Linked DNA regions of Sporocytophaga myxococcoides. The protein of the gene in region 2 interacts with the protein of the main gene of each other region in a pairwise test. Links are inferred from orthologs where the notes say so. Each region holds a gene or a part of one and is shown on either strand. Other genes may lie near its edges. The genes, in order: MYP_RS08465 and ung.

Region 1 (6,434 bases), on a different replicon or contig from region 2:
GCAGCAAAATGTCCTCCATATACGGATACATTGTCTACAATAAACTGCCTGAGCTCGGTACAAACCTGGTAAAGCTGCGTTTCCTCCAGTTTTCTCAGATCTTCAGGAGAGTCGATCTGACCCAATAATTTTCCCGGTTTTATTAACATGGCAAGTCCCAACTAAAACAAATATAAAACAATATATGTTTTCTTAAATTAAAAAAAGAAAAAATGTGCCTCAGCAAAATAACGACAAATTATTTATGATATTATACTGTGTTTTATTTTAAAAGGATTTTTAATTAGATCTGGAGAACTAAGTTTTAAGTAATATTTTTTAATAGTCAGATATTTACAAGTTGAGAGTCGTGGTTTTTATCAAAATGATAAATCGGAATTGATTTTGACGTTTGAAAGACTACTGTTAAATTTACTAAGTGAGCTTCGAAATTAAACTACCCTTATTTACTGGTCCGTTCGACCTTTTGCTCTTTTTCATAGAGAGAGATGAGCTGGATATTTATGATATTCCTATTTCAAAAATAACCAATGACTTCCTGGAATACATTCACCGATTGGAAGAAATGAACATTGAGGTTGCCAGCGAATTCATCCTTGTTGCAGCAACCTTAATGAGGGTTAAGGCTAAAATGCTCTTGCCACGACCAGAAATTGATGAACAGGGTAATGAAGTAGATCCAAGGGAAGAGCTTGTGGCCCATCTTCTTGAGTATAAGAAATACAAGAGTATTATCAATGATCTTGCTAATCTCGAAGAGGAACGCATGAGCCTCGAAAAAAGAGGGAACATAGTCAAAGAGTTAAAACAACTTTCTGAAGTAAACGATGTGGAGTCAGAGCTCCAGGATATAGACCTGTATAAACTTCTCAAAGTTTATGAAAGGGTATTGAGGAAGTTTGAAGAAGAAAAAAATAAACCAATTCATACGGTGGTACAGTATCCTTATACCATTGAGAACCAGAAAGAATATATTTTGACTAAGTTGAGTGACGTTGCAAGGCTATCTTTTGAAGATGTCATTTCGGAATTCAGAACCAAAATAGCAATGGTATACAACTTCCTTGCAATTCTGGAACTATTAACACAAGGTTATCTGATGATTTATGTTGGGGAGGGATTTAATAACTTCTGGGTAGAGAAGAGACAGGCAGAGACGGAAGAAGCTATTGAGTTGTAGTTTAAAGTTTAAAGTTTAAAGTCAAAAGTTTAAAGTGTCATTAAATATTACTAAGCTGAAAGTGTAAAGTTGTTATTTAACTTTAAACTTTCAGCTTTTTACTTTTAACTTTAAAACTGCTCTAATCCAGAGAAGAAGAAGTTTCCTTCTATAGCAGCATTCTCATCAGAATCAGATCCATGGATTGCGTTTGCTTCGATTGATTTAGCATACAGTTTACGGATAGTGCCATCCTCCGCATTTGCCGGGTTTGTTGCACCGATCAATTTCCGGAAATCAGCCACTGCATTTTCTTTCTCAAGAATCATTGGCATGATAAATCCGCTTGACATATATTTCTTAAGATCATTGTAGAAAGGTCTTTCTTTATGAACTTCATAAAACTGACCTGCACGCTCTTCAGAAAGTTTGAATTTTTTTAAGGCTACAATTCTGAATCCTGCCTCTTCGATCATCTTTAGAATTGCACCGGAATTACCTGCTGCTACTGCATCAGGTTTAATCATTGAAAAAGTTCTGTTACCAGCCATATTTTTGTTGTTAGGGTTACTAATTTCAGATTGCAAAATTATACAGATTCCTGAAATATTGGATTTTTTTTAAAAAATTCTCATTTTGCGCAGATTCTCTGATTTTTTATAATCAAAAGCTAGAGAATTTTGTTTAAGCATAATTAAATTCTACGGGTCTATTCGTCCAAGAAATCAATGCAGGATCTTGTATCTCTAAGGGAAATCCTAAGGACTCCAAAAAAAATTGTCATTACAACTCACGCAAAACCTGATGCTGATGCCTTAGGTTCTTCGCTTGCAATGTGGGCTTATCTCAAGAAAAAAGGTCATGATCCTAAAGTGATTACTCCAACAGATTATCCTACTTTTCTTAACTGGATGAATGGTAATGACGAGGTAATTGTGTACGAAGAAAATGTGGAGTTGTCTACAAAGCTGGTAAAGGAGGCTGAGGTTATTTTTTGTTTGGACTTTTCTGCTCTAGGCAGAATTAACGAGATGGGGGAACTTGTAAAAAATGCCACTGCAACAAAAGTATTGATAGATCACCATCTTGAGCCCGAGTATTTTGCAGATTTTGTTTTCTGGGATATCAAAGCTGCCGCTACTGCTGTGCTTATTTATAAGCTTATAATCGGTTTGGGTGACAGAGAATACCTTGATACCTGTATTGGGGAGTGTATCTATGCAGGAATCATGACCGATACGGGATCATTCAGGCATCCAAGCACGAACAAGGAAGTGCATATGATTATTGCAGAGCTTTTGAACCTCGCGGTTGATGTGTCACGGATTCATAGACTTATATATGATAACAATTCTGAGTCAAAGCTAAGATTTTTAGGTTTTGCACTTCTGGAAAAGCTCGTGGTAGAAAGAGACTTGTATGCTGCATATATCGCTATATCAGAAGCAGATTTGAAAAGGTTTGATTCGCAGACAGGTGATACAGAGGGTTTGGTAAACTATGCGTTGTCCATTGACGGAGTTGTGATCGCTGCAGTTATCATAGAACGGCCAGATTCTGTAAAACTATCTTTTAGATCTAAAGGTGATTTTTCCGTCAATGAATTTGCCAGAAGACATTTTGAAGGAGGAGGCCATTTAAATGCAGCGGGAGGAAAATCAAATCTAAACCTTGAAGATACTGTAAAAAATTTTTTGGAAGTGCTTCCTGCCTATAAAGAACAATTATATCAGAACTATAAACTAGAAAAATCATTATGTTAAAGAAAAGTGTTGCGGCAGTTGGCCTATGTATTTTAGCCGCTTCCGGTATTCTGTCTTCTTGCGACGGATACAAAAAAACCGAGAACGGCCTTAAATACAAGATTGTAAAGGACTCAACTGGTGGAAAGAATGTGGAAGTTGGAAGCGTAGCTCTTGTGCAGATGAGCTATCAAAATGAGAAGGATACCTTTAGCACTGCGAAACAGAATTACGGGAACCCAATAGATATTCTTGTTTCTGAATCTCCTTTTAAAGGGAGCCTTGAAGAAGGTTTGGCCTTGCTTAGTGAAGGTGATAGCGCTATTTTTATGGTAAGCAGCGATTCTCTTTACCAAAAGAGATTCAACACAGAGATGCCTAAGGAAATTAAACCAGGTAGTTTTACTACATTTAATGTTAAGGTAGTTAAAGTCTATACTAAATCAGAGGTAGCTGCTGAAAGAGAAAAGTATAGAAAGCAACAGCAGGAAATGAACAAGCAGCAAATGGCAATGGTAGATGATTATATCAGCAAAATGCTTGATTCTGCTTCTGTAAAAACTCAACTTAAAACTGACAATGCCATCATTGACAAAAAACTAAAGTCCGAAAATATTACTGCTCAAAGAACCAAGTATGGCGTTTCTTATGTGATTACAAAAGATGCAAATTCTCCTTTAATTACTAAAGGGGATACTGTTACAGTTGAGTACACAGGAAAGCTTCTTGATGGTACAACATTTGATTCTTCAGTAGGTAAAGATCCTTTCACTGTTGTTGTTGGACTTGGCAGAGTGATTCCAGGGTGGGAAGACGCACTTCAGGTGCTTGGTAAAGGTGATAAAGCTACAATCTTTATTCCATCTCCTCTTGGTTATGGTAAGTCTGGAATACCTGATCCGGCAAACAAAGGGAAATTCCTGATTCCTAAAAATGCACCTTTGGTATTTGATATTGAAGTGCTTGATGTTAAGAAGTAATAGGTAAGAATAAGTATTAGAGAGGTTGTTCATATTTGGACAACCTTTTTTCTTTAAACCAATTTTTTTAATCTCCGTTTTTCATTTAAAACTTTGAAATGAAACATCTGATTTTCTTTTGGGCAATTTTTTTGATTCCATTTAGCAAAACGTTTGCAGAAGGTGATACTATCACAACAAAATCTGGTTTGAAGTATGTTGTGAAGAAAAGAGGTACGGGGGAAAAAGCTTATGCAGGAGCTAAAGTAAAAGTTCATTACAAGGGGAAGTTTACTGATGGCAAGCAGTTTGAAAGCAGTTATGATGGTAAACCTTTTCAATTTGTACTTGGTACTAAGGAAGTGATCCCTGGTTGGGATGAAGGAGTTCTCTTGATGTCTGAAGGTGAAGAAGGGGTTTTAATTATTCCTGGCAACCTTGGGTATGGCAAAAAAGGTGTAAAAGATGATGAGCACCCTGGTAAATACTTAATTCCACCAAATGCAACCTTGATATTTGAAATGCATTTGTTAAAGGTAAAGTAATGGCTCTTTCAGAGCCATTTTTTCTTTCTGAAGTAGAATAGCATTGCTATTAAAATTGTAAGGCATGAAGCCAAAAATCCAAAGTATCCATATTTCCACTTTAATTCAGGTATATAGTCAAAGTTCATCCCGTAAATGCCTGCCAAAAAAGATAATGGGATAAATATGGTTGATATAACAGTAAGGACTTTCATAACGGCATTCATCCTATTGCTTATACTTGACATATAAAGATCAAGCATTCCTCCTGACAAATCTCTGAAGGATTCCAAAGTATCAATAATCTGAACAGTATGGTCATAAACGTCCTTAAAATAAGTTTGAGTGGAATCGGTTATAAGCTCATATTCTTCTCTTTCGAATTTCATTAAAACCTCACGGAGCGGCCAAATGGATTTGCGGAGAAGAATAAGCTCTCTTTTAATTTTGTAAAGGTCGTTAAGAATGTCATTGGTAGGTTCGCTAATCAGGCTATCTTCTATATCTTCAAGTCTTTCCCCAATTTTTTCAAGGATGATAAAATAATTGTCTACAATGGTATCTATAAGGGTATAGAATAAATAGTCAGCAGAATATTTCCGGTGTTTCCCCTTGTTGTTTCTAATCCTGTTCCTGTTTGGGTCAAATACATCTCCGCCTGCTTCCTGAAAGGAGAGTACGTAGTTGCTACCCAATACGATGCCGACCTGTTCAACTGTTATACAATTTTTCTCGGAATTAAAACTAAGCATATTGAGGATAGTAAATAGCTGTTCATCGAATTCGTCCATTTTCGGACGTTGTTCCGCTGTGGATATATCTTCAAGCAGGAGAGGGTGCAGATTAAAAATTTCGCCGATTTTTTTGAGACTCTCGCTATCTTCTGTCCCATCAATATTAATCCATGAAACGGCATCAGCACTTTTATATTTATGAAGTTCATCCAGAGAAGAAATCGTTCTTTCTTCCAGAGAAGTCGCATTATAACTCATGACAGTTACGACTGAGTTATTTTCAGGATTCTTATTTTCTTTAAGAGTGCCCGGGGATAATCCGACTGTCCTTGATTTATGAGGTCTTACCGTTTTCATTAGTTATTTGACATAAAAAAAGCGGCTAGAAAGCCGCTTCTTTATATCGATTATCAATTGTTATCCATTCATTGAAACAAGGAACTCATTGTTGTCCTTGGTGTTTTTCATCTTGTCGATCAAGAAGTCCATAGCTTCTACCGATGTCATATCTGACATGTATTTTCTCAGAATCCATACTCTGGAAAGCTCATCTTTATCCATAAGAAGGTCTTCGCGTCTTGTTCCTGATGCAGGAACATCAATAGCAGGATAGATCCTTTTGTTGGAAAGCTTTCTGTCAAGCTGCAACTCCATGTTACCAGTACCTTTGAATTCTTCAAAGATAACTTCGTCCATTTTGCTTCCGGTTTCTATAAGCGCAGTAGCAATGATAGTAAGCGATCCGCCATTTTCTACATTTCTTGCAGCACCGAAAAATCTTTTAGGCTTATGTAGCGCGTTTGCATCCACACCACCTGAAAGTATTTTACCTGAAGAAGGAACAACTGTATTGTAAGCTCTTGCAAGTCTTGTGATAGAGTCTAACAGAATAACTACATCATGGCCGCATTCAACCATTCTTTTAGCTTTTTCAAGTACTATTGAAGCAATCTTTACGTGTCTTTCAGCCTGTTCGTCAAATGTAGAAGATATCACTTCAGCTTTTACGTTTCTTGCCATATCTGTAACCTCCTCAGGACGCTCGTCGATCAGTAGGATCATCAGATATACTTCCGGATGGTTTGTGGCAATAGCGTTTGCAATTTCTTTAAGGAGAACTGTTTTACCTGTTTTAGGCTGAGCTACAATCATACCCCTCTGACCTTTTCCTATTGGCGCAAAAAGATCAAGGATTCTTGTAGATAACTGATTGTGAGTGGTGCTTAGGTTTAATCTTTCCTGTGGGAAAAGCGGCGTAAGGAATTCAAATGGAATACGATCTCTGATTTCTTCAGTAGTCTTTCCGTTTACGCTTT
Region 2 (16,177 bases):
ATTATTTCCTTCCAGGCTTTTTCCATTCCTGGCGACCAGTGGATGTCATCAAAAATGAAAAGTGTGTCGTTATGAATTTTTTTGATGCACCATTCGAAATACCTTTTGGTAGCCTCATAGGTGTGATTGGCATCAAAATAAGCAAGGTCTATTTGTGTAATTTTTTCTATTTGTGCTGGCAAGGTGTTGTCAATGTTTCCCTCTATTGTAAGAACATTATCCGCTTGGGCAGTTTTGAATAATTTTTTTGCATATTCAACTGTATCATGGCATCCTTCAAAAGAGTATACAATACTTTGCTGAGACGCTTTAGATAAATACAAAGTGGTTAATCCGACAGAAGTACCAAGATCTATCAGGATAGAAGGATGAAAATGATTTGTTAGCCTGAAAAGTAACTCGGAAATTTTAGTGCTTTTGCCTGAATTTTTCACAATATCACTGACCAACCGTTCTTTGCTCTGATTTACTTTAGAGCCAGCTCCCAGATCATTTATTTTAAGGACTGTTTGGTCTGATAATAGATTGTGTCGGATTTTATTCAGATCTTCAAAAGCATAATAGTGCTTTTTCTTTATGATAATTTCCCTGTAAAGGTTAAAGACAAAAGGACTGTGAATTGAATGTTCGTCTTTGGAAGAAAAAAAGTATTTTATATAACTAATTATAAAAAAGAAAAAACGCTTCACACAAAAAGAACTCTATTATAAATTAATTTAGTTTATAAGGTACAACCATTACAAATTGTGGAATGACAGCTTTGAATTGCTTTCCATCTACAATCCTTTCCATCAGATAAGAACCTTTCATCTTTCCCAATTCTGTTTTGAGGTTGCAACCAGAAACATATTCATGAGCCTGACCTGGTTCTATGATTGGTTGTTGCCCAACAACGCCTTCACCCTCTACTTCTCTGATAATGCCATTTGCATCATAGATATACCAGTGCCTTTTTAGCAATTGCACGGTGTAATTGCTGAAATTTTCAATTCTGATTTTATAAGTAAAAACAAAATGAGATTGAGAAGGGCTGGAATACTCAGGCTGGTAAGAAGTAACCACGCTGACTTTAAGACCATCTGTGATTTCTGTTACCATATTTTTCTGAGTTTTTGAAGTTTTGACACTTAACTCTAAAGTTAAAGAGAAGTTTGTTTAATTCAATGATTTTGTTTGAAAATCTTTTAGGCATTGAAAGCTACATCGAAGGCTACCATTCATCGTGAGGCTATTTCTTATAAAATTAATTAAGTACAATTTGTCTATTGAATAATCTGATTTTAAATTGGGACAGCAAAATTTTAGTTAAATGGATGTTAAAATAGAATCTTCCTGGAAGGAGAGGGTTTATAAGGAGTTTGAAAAACCATATTTTCAGAATCTGGTAAACTTTTTAAAGCAGGAAAGGCAAAATCATACAATTTATCCTCCCGGAAATCAGATTTTTAATGCATTTGAATGGTGTGTTTTTGATAATGTAGAAGTTGTAATTATCGGACAAGACCCTTATCATGGGCCTGGACAGGCAAATGGATTGTGTTTTTCGGTTGCAGACCATGTTCCTCTTCCGCCCTCATTAAAAAATATTTTTAAGGAAATTAACAGAGATCTTGGAAGGCCGATGCCAAAATCAGGAAATCTTGAGAGATGGGCAAAACAGGGCGTCTTATTATTAAATGCTACTCTTACAGTTCGCGCTAATACGGCAGGTTCTCATCAGAAAAAAGGCTGGGAAGAGTTCACTGATGAAGTCATCAGGATTTTGTCAGCTGAAAAAGAGCATCTGGTTTTTATACTTTGGGGAGCTTATGCCCAGAAAAAAGGAAGTGTAATTGACCGTTCAAAGCACCTCGTATTGGAATCAGCACACCCTTCACCATTTTCAGCCGAAAGAGGATTCTTTGGGAATAATCATTTTAGCAAAACAAATGAATATTTGAGGGAAATGGGAAAGCGGGAAATTGACTGGTAGCTTTAAGTTGAAAGTAGTAAGTTTTAAGTTTTAAGTTTTAAGTTGAAAGTTTTAAGTTGAAAGTTGGAAATTGGAGAGGAAAGTAAACAACTATAAGAACTCTAAAAAGTTAAATTTATTCTCAAAAGTAAAAGTCTGAAACACACAGAGCCCCGGAGTGGGGATTTTGTCAGCATAAGGTGTTAGCCCTATGTTTCAGTGAAAAGAAATAATATTATGCATACCCTTACAGAGACGCCATGCTGGCGTCTTTATATCCAATATCATTGCATTTTATTTTTTTGACCAAGAATGAATTATTAAAAAAGCATAAAAAAAATCCCGGATTTTAATGTCCGGGATTTTTTTATTATCTAATAATATTGAAGAATCTGTTCCAGCGTATTTTATCAATAATGCCGCCGTTCTGATCAAGTGAAAGCCAGATAAACAAGGCTTTTCCAACTATGTGATCTGCTGGCACAAAACCCCAGTACCTTGAATCCAGAGAGTTATGTCTGTTGTCTCCCATCATGAAGTAGTAATTCTGCTTGAAGGTATATTCTTTAGCTTCTTTACCATCGATAAACAGCTTGTCATCCTCTAGTCTTACATCATCAAGATTCTCATAATTTTGGATTGTGGTTCCATAGAGAATAATGTTTTCAGGAGTCAGCTGGATTGTTGCACCTTCTGCAGGTACCCAAAGTGGTCCGAAGTTGTCTTCGTTCCAGTTAAATTTTGAAGAATGAGGAAATATTCTCGGTTCGGGTTCTCCTGCTGGTCTAATAATTGGCTCAACACTTTTGATTCCCTGAAAACCTTTAAATATGTTTGCCTGTTCTTCAGTGGTAAAGATATAGAATCCATTTTGTACAGGCTGATATTCCGTTACTCCAAATTTCCTGAATTCTTTTGAAGAAAATACTTCAGGAGTTTGCATGAAATACCTGTACTGAGTTTTAGGAGGATCTGCTACTGGTTTACCATTAACAAAAACTTTTGCTTTTTTGAGAGTAATAGTATCTCCGCCAATAGCGATACACCTTTTTATATAATTGGTCTTCAGGTCTGTTGGATATTCTTCTTCCGGTGGATAGTTAAAAACTACTACATCATTGTTTTTCACCTTGCTGATACCTGGCAGTCTGTATTGAGGAAGTTGGATCCAATCAACATATGAAGGTATTTCCGTTCCCCAGATTTTCTGATGTGTCAACGGCATCTGTAAAGGAGTTTTAGGGGTTCTGGCTCCATAGTGAAATTTACTTACAAATAGGAAGTCTCCTACTAGTAATGATTTTTCCATGGACGGGGTTGGGATAGTAAAAGCTTCCATGAAAATCCATCTGATAAGGGTGGCTGCTACAACTGCAAATACAATTGCATCTACCCATTCTCTGGATTTGGATTTCTTTTTTTGTGGTTCTTTTTTCTTTTCCCAGAATTTTAAATTCATACCTTATATGATTTATAAAAAAATACTTATTTTCTCTTAGTAACTGATTTTTAGCATATCGTCCATGCCAAAGACACCTTTTTTACCTACCAGCCATTCAGCTGCTACTACAGCACCTTTGGCAAATCCTTCACGGGAATGTGCTGTATGTGTTATTTCAATAGTATCAACGGGTGAATTATAATAAACAGTATGTGTACCAGGTACAGCATCAAGTCTTTTTGATGTAATTCCTAACAGACTTTTTTCTTTGGTAGGTTGATTTACCCAGCTATTGATTTTCGGGGTTGCATCAATAATTCCTTCAGCTAAAGTAATGGCAGTTCCGCTTGGTGCATCCAGTTTTTGTTTGTGATGAATTTCTTCCATGCTCACTTCATATTCAGGAAAGGGATTCATGATTTTTGCAAGCAATTTGTTAAGATGGAAGAATAAATTTACTCCTACACTGAAATTGGATGCATAGAAGAAAGCACTGCCATTTTTTCTGCAAAGCTCTTCCAGCTCTTTTTTCTTTTCAAGCCAGCCTGTAGTTCCACAAACTACCGGTATACCTTGTTCTATACAGTATTTTACATTGTTGTATGCACTTTCCGGTTGAGTAAATTCTATTGCAACGTCAACCTGATCTTTAGTTATTGAAGTAAGCGAACTGTAATTCTCAAGATCGATTTTGAAAGGAGCAGTGTGGTTACGACTTATGGCAATTTGCTCAATGGTTTTTCCCATTTTGCCATAGCCCAAAAGTAAAATTCTCATTTATTTTATAGTAAAGTTTAATTTTATTCCTCCTGCAAATTGGGAATAATTATAAGAATATAAAAGCGGATGAACAGATAAAGAAATATCTTCATTAATGTCAAATTGCCTCAGATGAGCATCTACATATGCATCCACAATGTTTAATGCATACACAGCTGTAGAGATGATAATCGAAAACTCAAGATCTCTTCTGTACGAGTCTCTTGTTAACTTTAACTCATTATCACTGTAATCTTTAAATTCACCTGGCTGTTTTACACTTGGATCATTACTGATTCTGAAGCCAACGCGACTACTATAGGCATTATGGAACCTGGTGTACTCAAGTGAATTAAACCTTATCCAATAGGCAAGTGCAGCAGCTCCTGCATATATAATAGGAGGTTTCCAGTATCTGCGGTTGTAAAACTGTCCTGCTCCGGGTAGAACTGTGGAAAGCAAAGCAGCTCTTCCTGGACGGTAATTGTGTTTGGGTTTTGATTTTTTAACGGGTGCCTGAGAAAGGGTATCATTCTGGGCTGTGGCCCCCATTGCATTAATAAAAGTTATAACCGTTATTAATACAATGGGTCTTACCAGCTTTAATATCATATCTAAAAATTTAATATATCTAATATCCGGTTTAAATCATCCGCATTTACAAATGGGATCTTAATCTCGCCTTTGTTTTGTTTATCACAATTAATATTGATTTTTGTTCCGAAATGTGTAGACAATTTTGTCTGTATATGTACTATTTCAGGGTTGAAGTAAGTCTTCTTGTCTTCACCTTTCGATTCCGCAACTTTTGCTTGTGAAGAAGGCTGAGAAAGTGATCTTACCAGGTCTTCAGTTTTTCTAACCGATAATTCTTCATCCAGAATTTTCTTGAAGATACTCAATTGATCATCAATTCTTTCAATGGTAATCAAGGCTCTGGCATGCCCCATTGAAATTCTGTTATCTCTTACAGCAGCCTGAATGTCTGGCGGAAGTTTCAGAAGTCTTAAGTAATTGGTTACCGTAGTTCTGTTTTTCCCCACGCGGTCCCCTAATTCTTCCTGCTTCAGACTGCATTCAGAAATTAATCTCTGATAGCTCAGTGCAATTTCAAGCGCATTTAAGTTTTCTCTCTGAATGTTTTCAATAAGAGCCATTTCCAGCATTTGCTGGTCATTAGCGGTTCTTATATAAGCAGTAATTTTAGGAAGTTGAGCAAGTTTGGTAGCCTGAAGCCTTCTTTCTCCTGAAATCAATTGATATTTACCAGGTGAAAGTTGTCTAACGGTAATTGGCTGAATAATGCCCTGCACCTTTATAGATTCAGAAAGCTCCTGAAGGGCTTCCTGATCAAAATGAGTCCTTGGCTGATATGGGTTGACTTCAATACTGTCAACAGGTATTTCGTTAATTGCACTTTCTGGTGCTCTTTCAACTTCTACTTTTCTTTCGGGTTTTGCAGTATCGGAATCCTGAAGCAGGGCTCCTAAACCTCTTCCCAAAACACTTTTTTTTGCTGCAGGTATCTGCGATTTCTTATCGTTCATTGAAATCGGGTATTAACTTAATGCTACTTTATTTCTTTCAAGAATCTCCTGAGCTAGATTCAGGTAACTGATAGCTCCTTTGCTTTCTGCATCATGAGCTATAACAGGCAATCCAAAACTTGGAGATTCACTGAGTTTAATATTTCTAGGAATAATAGTTTCAAATACAAGGTGCTGGAAGTGAGTTTTAACTTCTTCCACTACCTGGTTTGATAATCTTACCCTTGGATCATACATTGTAAGGAGAATTCCTTCGATTTCAAGCGCAGTGTTAAGTCTGGTCTGGATAATCTTAATAGTATTAAGTAGTTTTCCTAATCCTTCAAGGGCAAAGTACTCACACTGAACCGGTACTAATATGGAATCAGCAGCAGTCAAGGCATTTACCGTGATAAGACCAAGTGAAGGTGAACAGTCTATAACTATATAATCGTATCTTTCTTTTGCATTCTTTAAAGATTCTTTCATCTTTTCCTCTCTGTGATCAAGGCTGATCATCTCTACTTCCGCACCTACAAGGTCGATGTGAGCTGGAAGGAGGTCCAGGAATGCTACATTGGTGTTAAGAATTAGCTCATCAGCATTTATTCCGTCAACCATGCATTCATAGATACTTTTTTCAATTGTCTTTGGGTTAAAACTTAATCCTGAGGTTGAGTTAGCCTGAGGATCAGCGTCTACCAATAGGGTCTTAAATTCCAGAGCTGCAAGACTGGCAGCCAGGTTGATAGCGGTTGTGGTTTTACCTACTCCACCTTTTTGATTGGCAATTGCAATGATTTTACCCATTTAAATTAAAATAATTAAGTTTAACTGAATCTCCTATTTCCAAATAAAATTAACGCTTTTTCTCCTCATTGTGCAATTATTTTTACTTCAGGAAGCCAATTTAAATTTCAGATATTGATCTGTTTTTTAATTAATTGATTTTCTTTGGTTAAGAAATAATGCGCCAGAGGCTTATTACGCTCTGAAAACAATGCAGGATTTTACTCCAATCTTTTTCCAAACGAAGCTTTTAAGCAGTGGTTGGTGAATAAACATCAATTTTTCAAAATTTTTCAGAACTTAAAAGACATTCAGTTTCGAATATTTTCAAAATTTCTGACAAAGTGATTTTTAAAATTAAGATAAAATGAAATGAAGGTGTGCTAATTGTTTATTTTATTATACACATATTTTGCACTAATGGGATGTGGAAAGGATGTGGATAAGTGGAAGGTTGCTGGATGTTAGAGGGTTACTTTGAGTTAAAAGTTTAAAGTCGAAAGTTTAAAGTTTGAGAATGTATTTTCTCGTTCTGCAAAATATGTCTGGTTCAAAAGGCGAGGTCTTTCAATAAAAGTTGTCTTTTGTCTTGCTTCAAAATGAAAAAAGCAGCAAATCAGATCTCTCTGTCTTGCTGCTTTTTTACTTTCAACTTTAAGCTTTTAACTTTTAACTATTTTTTCTTCTTTTTAATTTCTTCTTCTCTAGCCTTCATAGCCTCCTCAACTCTCTGCATCCATTTGGATTTTTTCCCTCCTGTGGTAGCATATTTCTTTCTGTTTTCATCTAAAACAGCTCTGATTTTGTTTTCATCAACAAATCCTTTGATAATATATTGCTGCCCGATTGAAACTAAGTTGGAAACTAGGTAATAGAAACTCAAACCTGCAGGGAAGGAGTTAAGAACAAACATAAAGACAACCGGCATGATGTATGAAACAGATTTCATTGGTCCGGTAACTGTACTTACCTGATTATTTACCCAAGTTAACAAAAGGGTAGAAAGGGTCATCAGGAAGGTAAATAAGCTGAAGTGATTTCCGTAGGTATCGCTAAGACCCCAGATATGAGTGTTCCATGAGAAGATAGAATCATATGTGGAAAGGTCATTAGCCCATAAGAATGGCTCTTGTCTTAGTTCTATTGAGTTCGGGAAGAAGTTGAACATCGCAAGGAGGATAGGAGTCTGTAAAAGCACAGGAATACATCCGCTTAAAGGATTAATTCCAACTTTTTGATATAACTGCATCTGCTCAGCCTGCACTTTTTGCATATCATCGCCATTTCTTTCCTTTATTTCGTCAATTTCAGGCTTCAATACCTTCATTTTAGCCATTGAAATGTATGACTTGTAGCTAAGAGGAAATAGAATAGCTTTTAGTAAAAAGACAAGAATGATGATGATAACCCCGTAATTTCCAATAAACGTTTCGAAGAAATTAAATACTGGAATTACTATGAATCTGTTGATCAGATTGATAACGGGCCAGCCAAGATAAACGTTTTTGTCATAATCAGGAGCAGGAACTGCTCTAAGTGTTTGATAATGATTAGGGCCGAAATAAAATTTATATTTTCCTTTTCCTGAAGTTAAATCATTATAGGGCAATGTCACTGAAGCTTCCAGATGCTTCAGACTTGCAGTGTCTCCTTGATTTACATGACTTTTAACTGTCCCGTTAGAAAATTCATTTTCAGCGATAAATCCTGCGTTGAAGAATTTTTGCTTCATGGAAACCCATTTAATCGGTTCGCTTAAAGTAGTGCTTTCCGGATCATTTGAGGTTTCGTTAAGATGATCAAAACCTTCTTTTACAGTATAATAATTTACTGAGGTGGTAATTCTGCTTTGTTTCAGGTCATATTCCACCTTTGGGGCATCTGCTTTCCAGTCAAAAACAACAGGTTGGTTTTGCAGAATACCGGTCATACCGTCAAATTTCAGGTCATAGTTAACCAGATATCCTTCAGGTGCAATAGAATAAGTCTGGGAAATCGCATTACCTGGAGATAAAGTAGCCTTGAAAATTACCTTTGTTGTATCTCCTGACTTTTGAGTCTCAGCCTGATAAAACAGAGTTGATAAGTCAAGATTTCCGGTTTTAGATGCAGCGAGAAGGGATATGTTGCTATTAGCTTCATCTAAAAGGTATAAAGGTTTTTTCTGATCGGTCAGATAGTGTTTCAAAAGTACACTTTTGATTTTACCACCTTTTGAGGAAAAAGTAACCTTGATGTCTTTGTTTTCAGCGACAACATCTTTTGCTTCTCCTGAGGCCAGATTGGCAAGCTCCCCATATGCAGCCTTTAGCTGCTGTTGTTTTACCGAGTCAGGAATTACTTCTTCTGTTTTTTGGGGAGTAACCTGAGTCGATTGTTGTTGTTGTGCGTTTGGTTGGGGTTTATCTTTTTGCCCGAAGTACATAAAGTACAGTAACATCATGGCAGTAATTAACACTATCCCCGTAACCTGATTCTTATCCATCTTAAATTATTAATTATCTAAAAATATTTTCAGTTATTATTCTGTTTTAGACTCTTTTTCTTTTGAAAATTCAATGGCTGCTTTTACAAATTTAACAAACAGCGGATGTGGATTTAATACTGTACTTTTCAGCTCTGGGTGGAACTGTGTACCTATATAAAATCTGTGATCCTTTAATTCAATAATTTCTACCAGGCCAGTATCCGGATTTATTCCGGAAGCAATCATACCAGCTTTTTCAAACTGTTTCAGATACTTGTTGTTAAATTCATATCTGTGTCGGTGTCTTTCGGTAATTTTAGATTTACCATAGATATGATGCGCTTTACTTCCCTTAGTTAATTCGCATGGATAGGCTCCCAATCTCATAGTTCCGCCTTTTTTCGTAACATTTTTCTGAGATTCCATCATATCAATAACCGGGTTAGGGGTCTTTTTGTCCAATTCGGCAGATGCAGCATCTTTTATACCAACCACATTTCTGGCAAATTCGATAGCTGCACATTGCATACCAAGACATATACCGAAGAATGGAATGTGATTTTCTCTGGCAAATTTTACCGCTTGAATTTTTCCTTCAATTCCTCTTTCTCCAAAACCTGGTGCTACCAGTATTCCATCAAGATTACCTAAAACAGAAGGAATAGTTTCGGCAGTAAGGTGTTCAGACTGAATCCATTTAATTTTTACCTTACATTCATTTTCTGCTCCCGAATGTACAAATGCTTCAGCAATAGATTTATAAGCATCAGGTAATTCTACATATTTTCCTACAAGACCAATCTGTACTTCATGGGTAGTATTTTTCAGCTTTCCGAGAAAATCTTTCCAGGTGTCGATTTGAGCTTCTCCTTTATGTGGAAGTTTCAGCTTGGTTAACACTCTTTCGTCCAGTTTTTCCTTTTTCATTAATAAAGGAACATCGTAAATCGTTTCAGCATCAAGAGATTCAATAACTGAGTTTACATTTACGTTGCAGAAAAGGGCAAGCTTTTTTCTGATTTCAGCAGGAATTGGATGCTCTGAACGGCAAACTAATATATCCGGCTGAATTCCTGATTCAGAGAGTTGTTTTACAGAGTGTTGAGTTGGCTTGGTTTTTAATTCTCCTGCTGTTTTAAGGAACGGAACCAGGGTAAGGTGGATCACAAGCGTATCATGTGGACCAAGATCCCATCTTAATTGTCTTACAGCTTCTATAAAAGGAAGAGACTCAATATCGCCTACGCATCCGCCTATTTCTGTAATAACTATATCATAGTTTCCTTTTTCTCCTAAGGCAAGAAAATTTCTCTTGATCTCATCTGTAATGTGAGGAATAACCTGAACGGTTTTTCCTAAGAATGCACCTTCTCTTTCTTTCGAAATTACATTATGGTAAATTCTTCCTGTAGTGACATTGTTTGCCTGAGAAGTGTTGATATTCAAAAATCTTTCATAGTGACCCAGATCCAGATCTGTTTCAGCTCCATCCTCAGTTACATAGCATTCGCCATGCTCATAAGGGTTAAGAGTCCCCGGATCTATATTTATATAGGGATCAAATTTTTGAATAGTGACGGAAAACCCTCTGGACTGAAGCAGTTTCGCAAGAGATGCGGAGATTATTCCTTTTCCTAATGATGAGGTTACCCCTCCTGTTACAAAGATATATTTAGCAGAAGCCATAAGTACTAAAAAGACTCTATTTTACTTATGGGATACAAAGGTATATGTTTCGTCTTATAAATTTATACAAATCCCCTTTTTTGTGTATTATTTTTTTGAAAAGCTAAGAATGTGAAACTTTAATAAGGGTATACCATGAATCCACCTCTTGGAAATGGAAATCTGTCAAAATAAGTTCTATCATTATCACTTTTTGATTATCTTGTGAAGTTGTTTTCTGCAAATAAGGCACACCTGATCAATTGTTTATTGGATAAATTATAACAGTTGGGATTGTATTTATGCGTGAAAAGATATCATTTACCTGGAAAATCTGTATTTTATTTTTATTGAGTCTGGATTCATTTGAAGTCTTGGCTCAATGTCCTTTACCAGAGTTATATGATTTAACTTTCGCAAATCCTTCCTCTTCCCAGACATGGGTCAATTGTATCGATAACGAAACTGATCCGGATATATATAATCTGGAGTTGATGTCTCCTCGTGATATTGAAAATTATACCATTGATTTTGGTGATGGTTCTGCGCCCATATCAGGTACACTCTGGCCTTCCAATACAGTACTTTCTCACTCATTCGGTTTGGGGAAATTTTCAATAACACTTACGGAGAAGAAAACAGGTTGCACTATAAAAACAATAAAAGGTACCTTTATTAATGACCGAAAAGCGGGAGCAGCAGCTTTGCCTCCTACCATAGGAGCAAGTACCTGTGCACCCAATATTCTTTCATTTAAAAATACTTCCACCAATACTTCTCCTTTTACAAAGTTCGAATGGTCTTGGGGAGATGGGACTAAAGATGTAACAGATGCTTCCAATGCAGGACAGGTAATGTCACATACTTATCAAAAAGGAACGTCCAGTTGCAATATGATTGTCCGACTCACTGCCACGGGTTTGTGTGATGCCTCATTTGCAAGTTATGGCCCATTTAATTTTTGGGATACTGATTCGGCTATTATCAGTGCTTCTGTGAAACAAATTTGCGGGGCAGATTCAGTGGTTTTTAAAGATGTTTCTAAATATAACTGTAATAATAAACAGGCCAGGAAAATAAAATGGGAATCGGCTGATTTAGGTATTTCAACTTCCTGGCTTCAGGCTTCTCCCATAAACAGATCCCTTAAGGCATTCATTACCGGAGTGCCAGGTGCCACTTTTAATATCACACTTCTTGATTCCAACTTTTGCGGGGTTAGTCAGACCTCTATGAAAGTAGAAATTATTGATCCTCCTGTTTCTCAATTTACCACTTCATCTACTGATATTTGTGCAGGGGATTCAGTATTATTTCAAAATAGCTCAACAGGCGGTGGAAACAGATTTAGATGGAATTTCGGTGATGGAACGGGTTGGATTGAAAATAATAATCCTACTCTTTTCCATCAATACAGTGCTGCAGGAAAGTATACGGTCCAGTTGGCTTCCATTCAGGATAAAGCCCTTGGCTGTTCTGATACTTCTGTCTCTGTAATATCTGTTGTTGGGATTCCTCAAGCCAATTTTACTTTTGTTAAACCTACAAGTTGTGGAAAGGCCTCTGTCTTGTTTAATAATGCGTCGATCGGAGCATCTTCTTATACATGGGATTTTGGAAATGGAATAACTCAGACTGGTCCTGGCCCCTGGACTATTGACTTCGATCCAGGTTATTATAGTGTCCGATTAATAGTACATAACAACCTAAACTGTAGTGCAGAAAGAACTGCTGCTGTTATCGTACCTCCGGATATTTCATTTAATGTGTCCTCAGATCCTGTATGCCAGGGGAATATTAGTAAGTTTAAAAACTTATCCGATTTATTGCCTGCAGTACCTTGTGCCTCTGGATCAATATTGAGAGAACAATGGGATAATATTACAGGCGCAGCTACTGTAGTAAGACTTACTTCTCATGCAAATTTTCCGGATAAGCCTTCCTCAACTTCTTTACTTACAGATTATTTTGAGGGGCCTGTGAATATCGGAGATAATTACGGCTCCAGAATTCATGGATTTATTTGTCCTCCATCTGATGGTATTTATACATTCTGGATCTCAAGCAATGGAGATTCTGAACTCTGGCTTAGTTCCAGTTCAAAAGTTTCAGATAAAACAAAAATTGCTTATGTATCCGGAACTACCACTTTGAGGCAGTGGAACAGATATATTTCTCAGCAATCTTTACCTGTCTTTCTAAAAGCAAACCAAAGGTATTACATAGAAGCACTTCATAAGGAAAGTAATCTGGATGATCATTTATCAGTTGGCTGGCAATTACCGGATGGGACTTTTGAAAGACCTATTCCCGCAAAATATCTTAGCCCATATACTCCGGGAACTGAGATAACATCCTGGTCCTGGACCTTCGGAGATGGAGGGAGTGCTTCTGTAAAGCAGCCTGGTCATTTATATAATACTCCCGGTACTTATGAAGTGATTATTGAGGCAGCTACAGATGTCTGTAAGAGGAAGGATACAGTTTATACTATTGTCTCACCATTGCCGGTTCCTTCTTTTGAGTCAGATAAGTGGAAGGGGTGCGCTCCATTTGATGTTAAAATTGCTAACAAATCACAAAATACCAGCGCCTACGAATGGAGTTTTGGGGATGGTTCGCCAGGACTGTTTACGTCAGATAACTTAGATACTATCTTTCATACTTATTTAAATAAAGGGGATGATAGTTTGAAATTTCCATTGAAACTTATTGCCAAATCCGATAAGGGATGTATGGATACGTTAATTCGAAATGTTACTGTTTATCCGTCTCCTGTAGCTGATTTTTTGTACACTCCTTCAATTCCTCAGTGCAGCCCATCCAGTATAAAACTGTCAAATAATTCATCTTTAGCGTCTTCCTTTAAATGGACGATTGAGGGTAAGGATACTATTGTCTCTTCAATGGAGTTTAATCATACTTTTGTAAACAAGACAGGTATAGTAAAAGATGAATCCATATCCATCAGAGCTATTACAGATCATGGTTGTTTTTTAGAAAAAAGTAAAACTATAATTGTATATCCTGAGCCGGAATTCAAGATCGAAGCCAAACCTAAGGAAGGTTGTCATCCGCTTATCGTGGGTTTGTCTTCTGGAGGAGCACAATATAAGTTTGACTGGGATTTCGGTGATGGTTTTAAATCTTCTGCATCTACACCAACACATGTTTTTAACAATATTACTGATAAGGATACTTTATTTAGGATCTCTCTGAATGCCCTATCTTCATTTAATTGCTCTTCAACAGTCTATGACACAGTAATTGTACATCCCAAACCTGAAGCTGATTTTAGTGAATCTGTTTCCTTTGGGTGTAGTCCTTTGTCTGTAAGCTTTTCCAATAACAGTCAGAAGGCAGGATGGTATAAATGGGATTTTGGAGATGGTATATTGCTGGATACTTTATTTGGAGATGTTACCCATGTATATGAAAATAAAACAGGTTTAATTAAAGAGTTCTATGTGAAGCTGATTTCAGGAACTGCTAATAACTGTGCAGATACTATGATCAGAAAGATTTCTGTTTTTCCTGAAGTTTTTCCTGATTTTGTGGGAGAAATGGAAGGATGCAGTCCTTTCAAAACAAAGTTTGCACCATCAGGTTCATTAATATCAAATTACACCTGGGATTTTGGGGATGGAAGTACTTCTCTAGAAACTTCTCCTGTTCACATTTTCCAGAATCCATACGCAGAGGATACTGTATTTAATGTAATTCTAAAAGTTAAGTCAGTACACAATTGTGAGGCAGAAGTAACAAAGTCTGTTTCAATCTGGGCTGGTCCTGAAGCAAATTTTACAGTAACCTCAAACACTATTCAATTACCTGATTCTGCCATTTATATAACTAATAATACTGTTGCCGGAAACTTTGATATTAAATGGGATTTTGGAGATGGAAATACATCCGGTTTAAGAGATCCTCAGGTTCACTATTATGGTTTTTATGGCAACTACAAGTTGACTCTTTTTATAAATACAGGAAAATGCACAAGCTCTTTAACGAAAGATATCAATGTGTTGGCAACTTCTCCGATTGTTAATTTCACTGGAGAAGGAGAAGGGTGTTTGCCTTTGGAGATTTCTTTTAACAATACATCTAAATTTGCGGAGCAATATTTATGGGAGTTTGGGGATGGTGAGACTTCAGAATTGAAAAATCCAAAGCATAATTATGAATTTCCTGGAGTTTATTCTGTAAGACTTTTGGCGAAAGGTAAGGGGGGCGAAAATTATCTTATGAAAGATTCAATCATATACGTAAGACCTGTTCCGGACGCTTATTTTGTATCTCAGCCTAAGGTTGTTTTTATACCCGATCCGATTTTTTTTAATAATAAATCTAAAAATGCTATCAAGTTTACATGGGATTTTGGAGATCAATCTTTTTCTGAAGAGGTGAGTCCATTGCATATATATCAAACACCAGGCAGGTATAAAGTAAAACTTTTAGCTGAAAATGAATTCGGATGTGTGAATAGCTATGAATTGGATGATGCAGCATTTGCTGAAGAAGGCGGTTCAATTGAAATTCCAAATGCCTTTACACCCAACCATGGAGGTTCGAGTGGCGGGCGAAAAGATGGAAATGGATTGAATGAAGTCTTTTATCCGCGCCTACATGATGTTACTGATTTTTATATGAGTATTTATAATAAATGGGGAGAGATGCTTTTTGAAACAAAAGATTCTTCAATAGGATGGGATGGGTACTATAAAAATCAGCTTTGCCCGGAAGATGTATATGTGTATAGGATTAAGGTGAAAATGCCAAGTGGAAAGGTGAAGGAATATGCCGGTGATGTTACTTTGATATGGTAATGGAGCTTAAAGCTTAAAGTTGAAAGCTTAAAGTAAAAAGTATAAATAATCATGGTGATTAAGGTTTTAATAAAGACCTAAAGGTTGGTGATTAAAACTGAAATCTACACTGAAAGCTTACGGAAAATGATTAAAGATGAGGTCTTTTAAGTTGTACGTAACTTCACCTTATTTAAAAAAAACAATAAAACCAAAGCGATATAATGTCAATTGCTCATATATTTTTGAGCTCTAAGTTTTCCACTTTAAACTTTAAGCTTTTCGCTTTTCGCTTTATGCTTTTGGCTTTAAGCTTATCTAACTATGTGTATGCTCAGGACCCTCAGTTTTCCCAATATTATGCTGCACCTTTATATCTCAATCCTGCTTTTGCCGGTGCCACACATGAAAGCAGGGCGATGTTTAACAACAGGTATCAATGGGTGAACCTCCCAAAGCCTTTTATTACTTATGCAGCATCGTTAGATCATAATTTTGAAAAGTTCAGAAGTGGTGTTGGGCTAATGGCAATGCTGGACAAAGCAGGAGAGGGAGCATTAAAATCAGCCTCCATAAACGGAATGTATTCCTTTCGTGTAAATCTTTCAAGCAAACTGGTTTTCAGACCAGGAATTCAATTTGGATATGTTTCAAGAAGTATTGATTATTATAACCTTACATTCGGAAGTCAGCTTGATGGAGTTTCCGGAATTCCCTATAATGTAGCAGGCAAAAGTTCAAGTGTTAATTACTTTGACTTTGGAGCAGGTTTTT

The links.
Region 1: the proteins of ung (region 2) and MYP_RS08465 interact in binary tests that used the Escherichia coli proteins (3 or more experiments, as listed by UniProt). The link is inferred for Sporocytophaga myxococcoides from one-to-one orthologs.

What each region holds. Positions count from the first base shown.
Region 1 is NZ_BBLT01000003.1:140,619-147,052, forward strand. The notes cover bases 1-2,727. They hold MYP_RS08465 (nucleoside-diphosphate kinase), read right to left. Parts: upstream 1,711-2,727; coding sequence 1,291-1,710; downstream 1-1,290. Other genes in these bases: dxs (1-deoxy-D-xylulose-5-phosphate synthase), read right to left, coding at 1-149; MYP_RS08460 (segregation and condensation protein A), read left to right, coding at 419-1,180; MYP_RS08470 (DHH family phosphoesterase), read left to right, coding at 1,888-2,727. In the rest of the region: more of MYP_RS08470, read left to right, coding at 2,728-2,922; MYP_RS08475 (FKBP-type peptidyl-prolyl cis-trans isomerase), read left to right, coding at 2,916-3,881; MYP_RS08480 (FKBP-type peptidyl-prolyl cis-trans isomerase), read left to right, coding at 3,980-4,405; magnesium/cobalt transporter CorA, read right to left, coding at 4,414-5,475; transcription termination factor Rho, read right to left, coding at 5,536-6,434. UniProt on the Escherichia coli protein: Major role in the synthesis of nucleoside triphosphates other than ATP. The ATP gamma phosphate is transferred to the NDP beta phosphate via a ping-pong mechanism, using a phosphorylated active-site intermediate.
Region 2 is NZ_BBLT01000004.1:241,805-257,981, reverse strand. Bases 428-3,140 are described here. They hold ung (uracil-DNA glycosylase), read left to right. Parts: upstream 428-1,309; coding sequence 1,310-1,972; downstream 1,973-3,140. Other genes in these bases: lepB (signal peptidase I), read right to left, coding at 2,322-3,140; apaG (Co2+/Mg2+ efflux protein ApaG), read right to left, coding at 712-1,098; MYP_RS11305 (O-methyltransferase), read right to left, coding at 428-689. In the rest of the region: more of MYP_RS11305, read right to left, coding at 1-427; more of lepB, read right to left, coding at 3,141-3,410; dapB (4-hydroxy-tetrahydrodipicolinate reductase), read right to left, coding at 3,447-4,169; MYP_RS11280 (DUF5683 domain-containing protein), read right to left, coding at 4,170-4,763; MYP_RS11275 (ParB/RepB/Spo0J family partition protein), read right to left, coding at 4,766-5,698; MYP_RS11270 (ParA family protein), read right to left, coding at 5,711-6,487; membrane protein insertase YidC, read right to left, coding at 7,140-8,951; MYP_RS11260 (CTP synthase), read right to left, coding at 8,988-10,619; MYP_RS11255 (PKD domain-containing protein), read left to right, coding at 10,901-15,424; MYP_RS11250 (PorP/SprF family type IX secretion system membrane protein), read left to right, coding at 15,628-16,177. UniProt on the Escherichia coli protein: Excises uracil residues from the DNA which can arise as a result of misincorporation of dUMP residues by DNA polymerase or due to deamination of cytosine.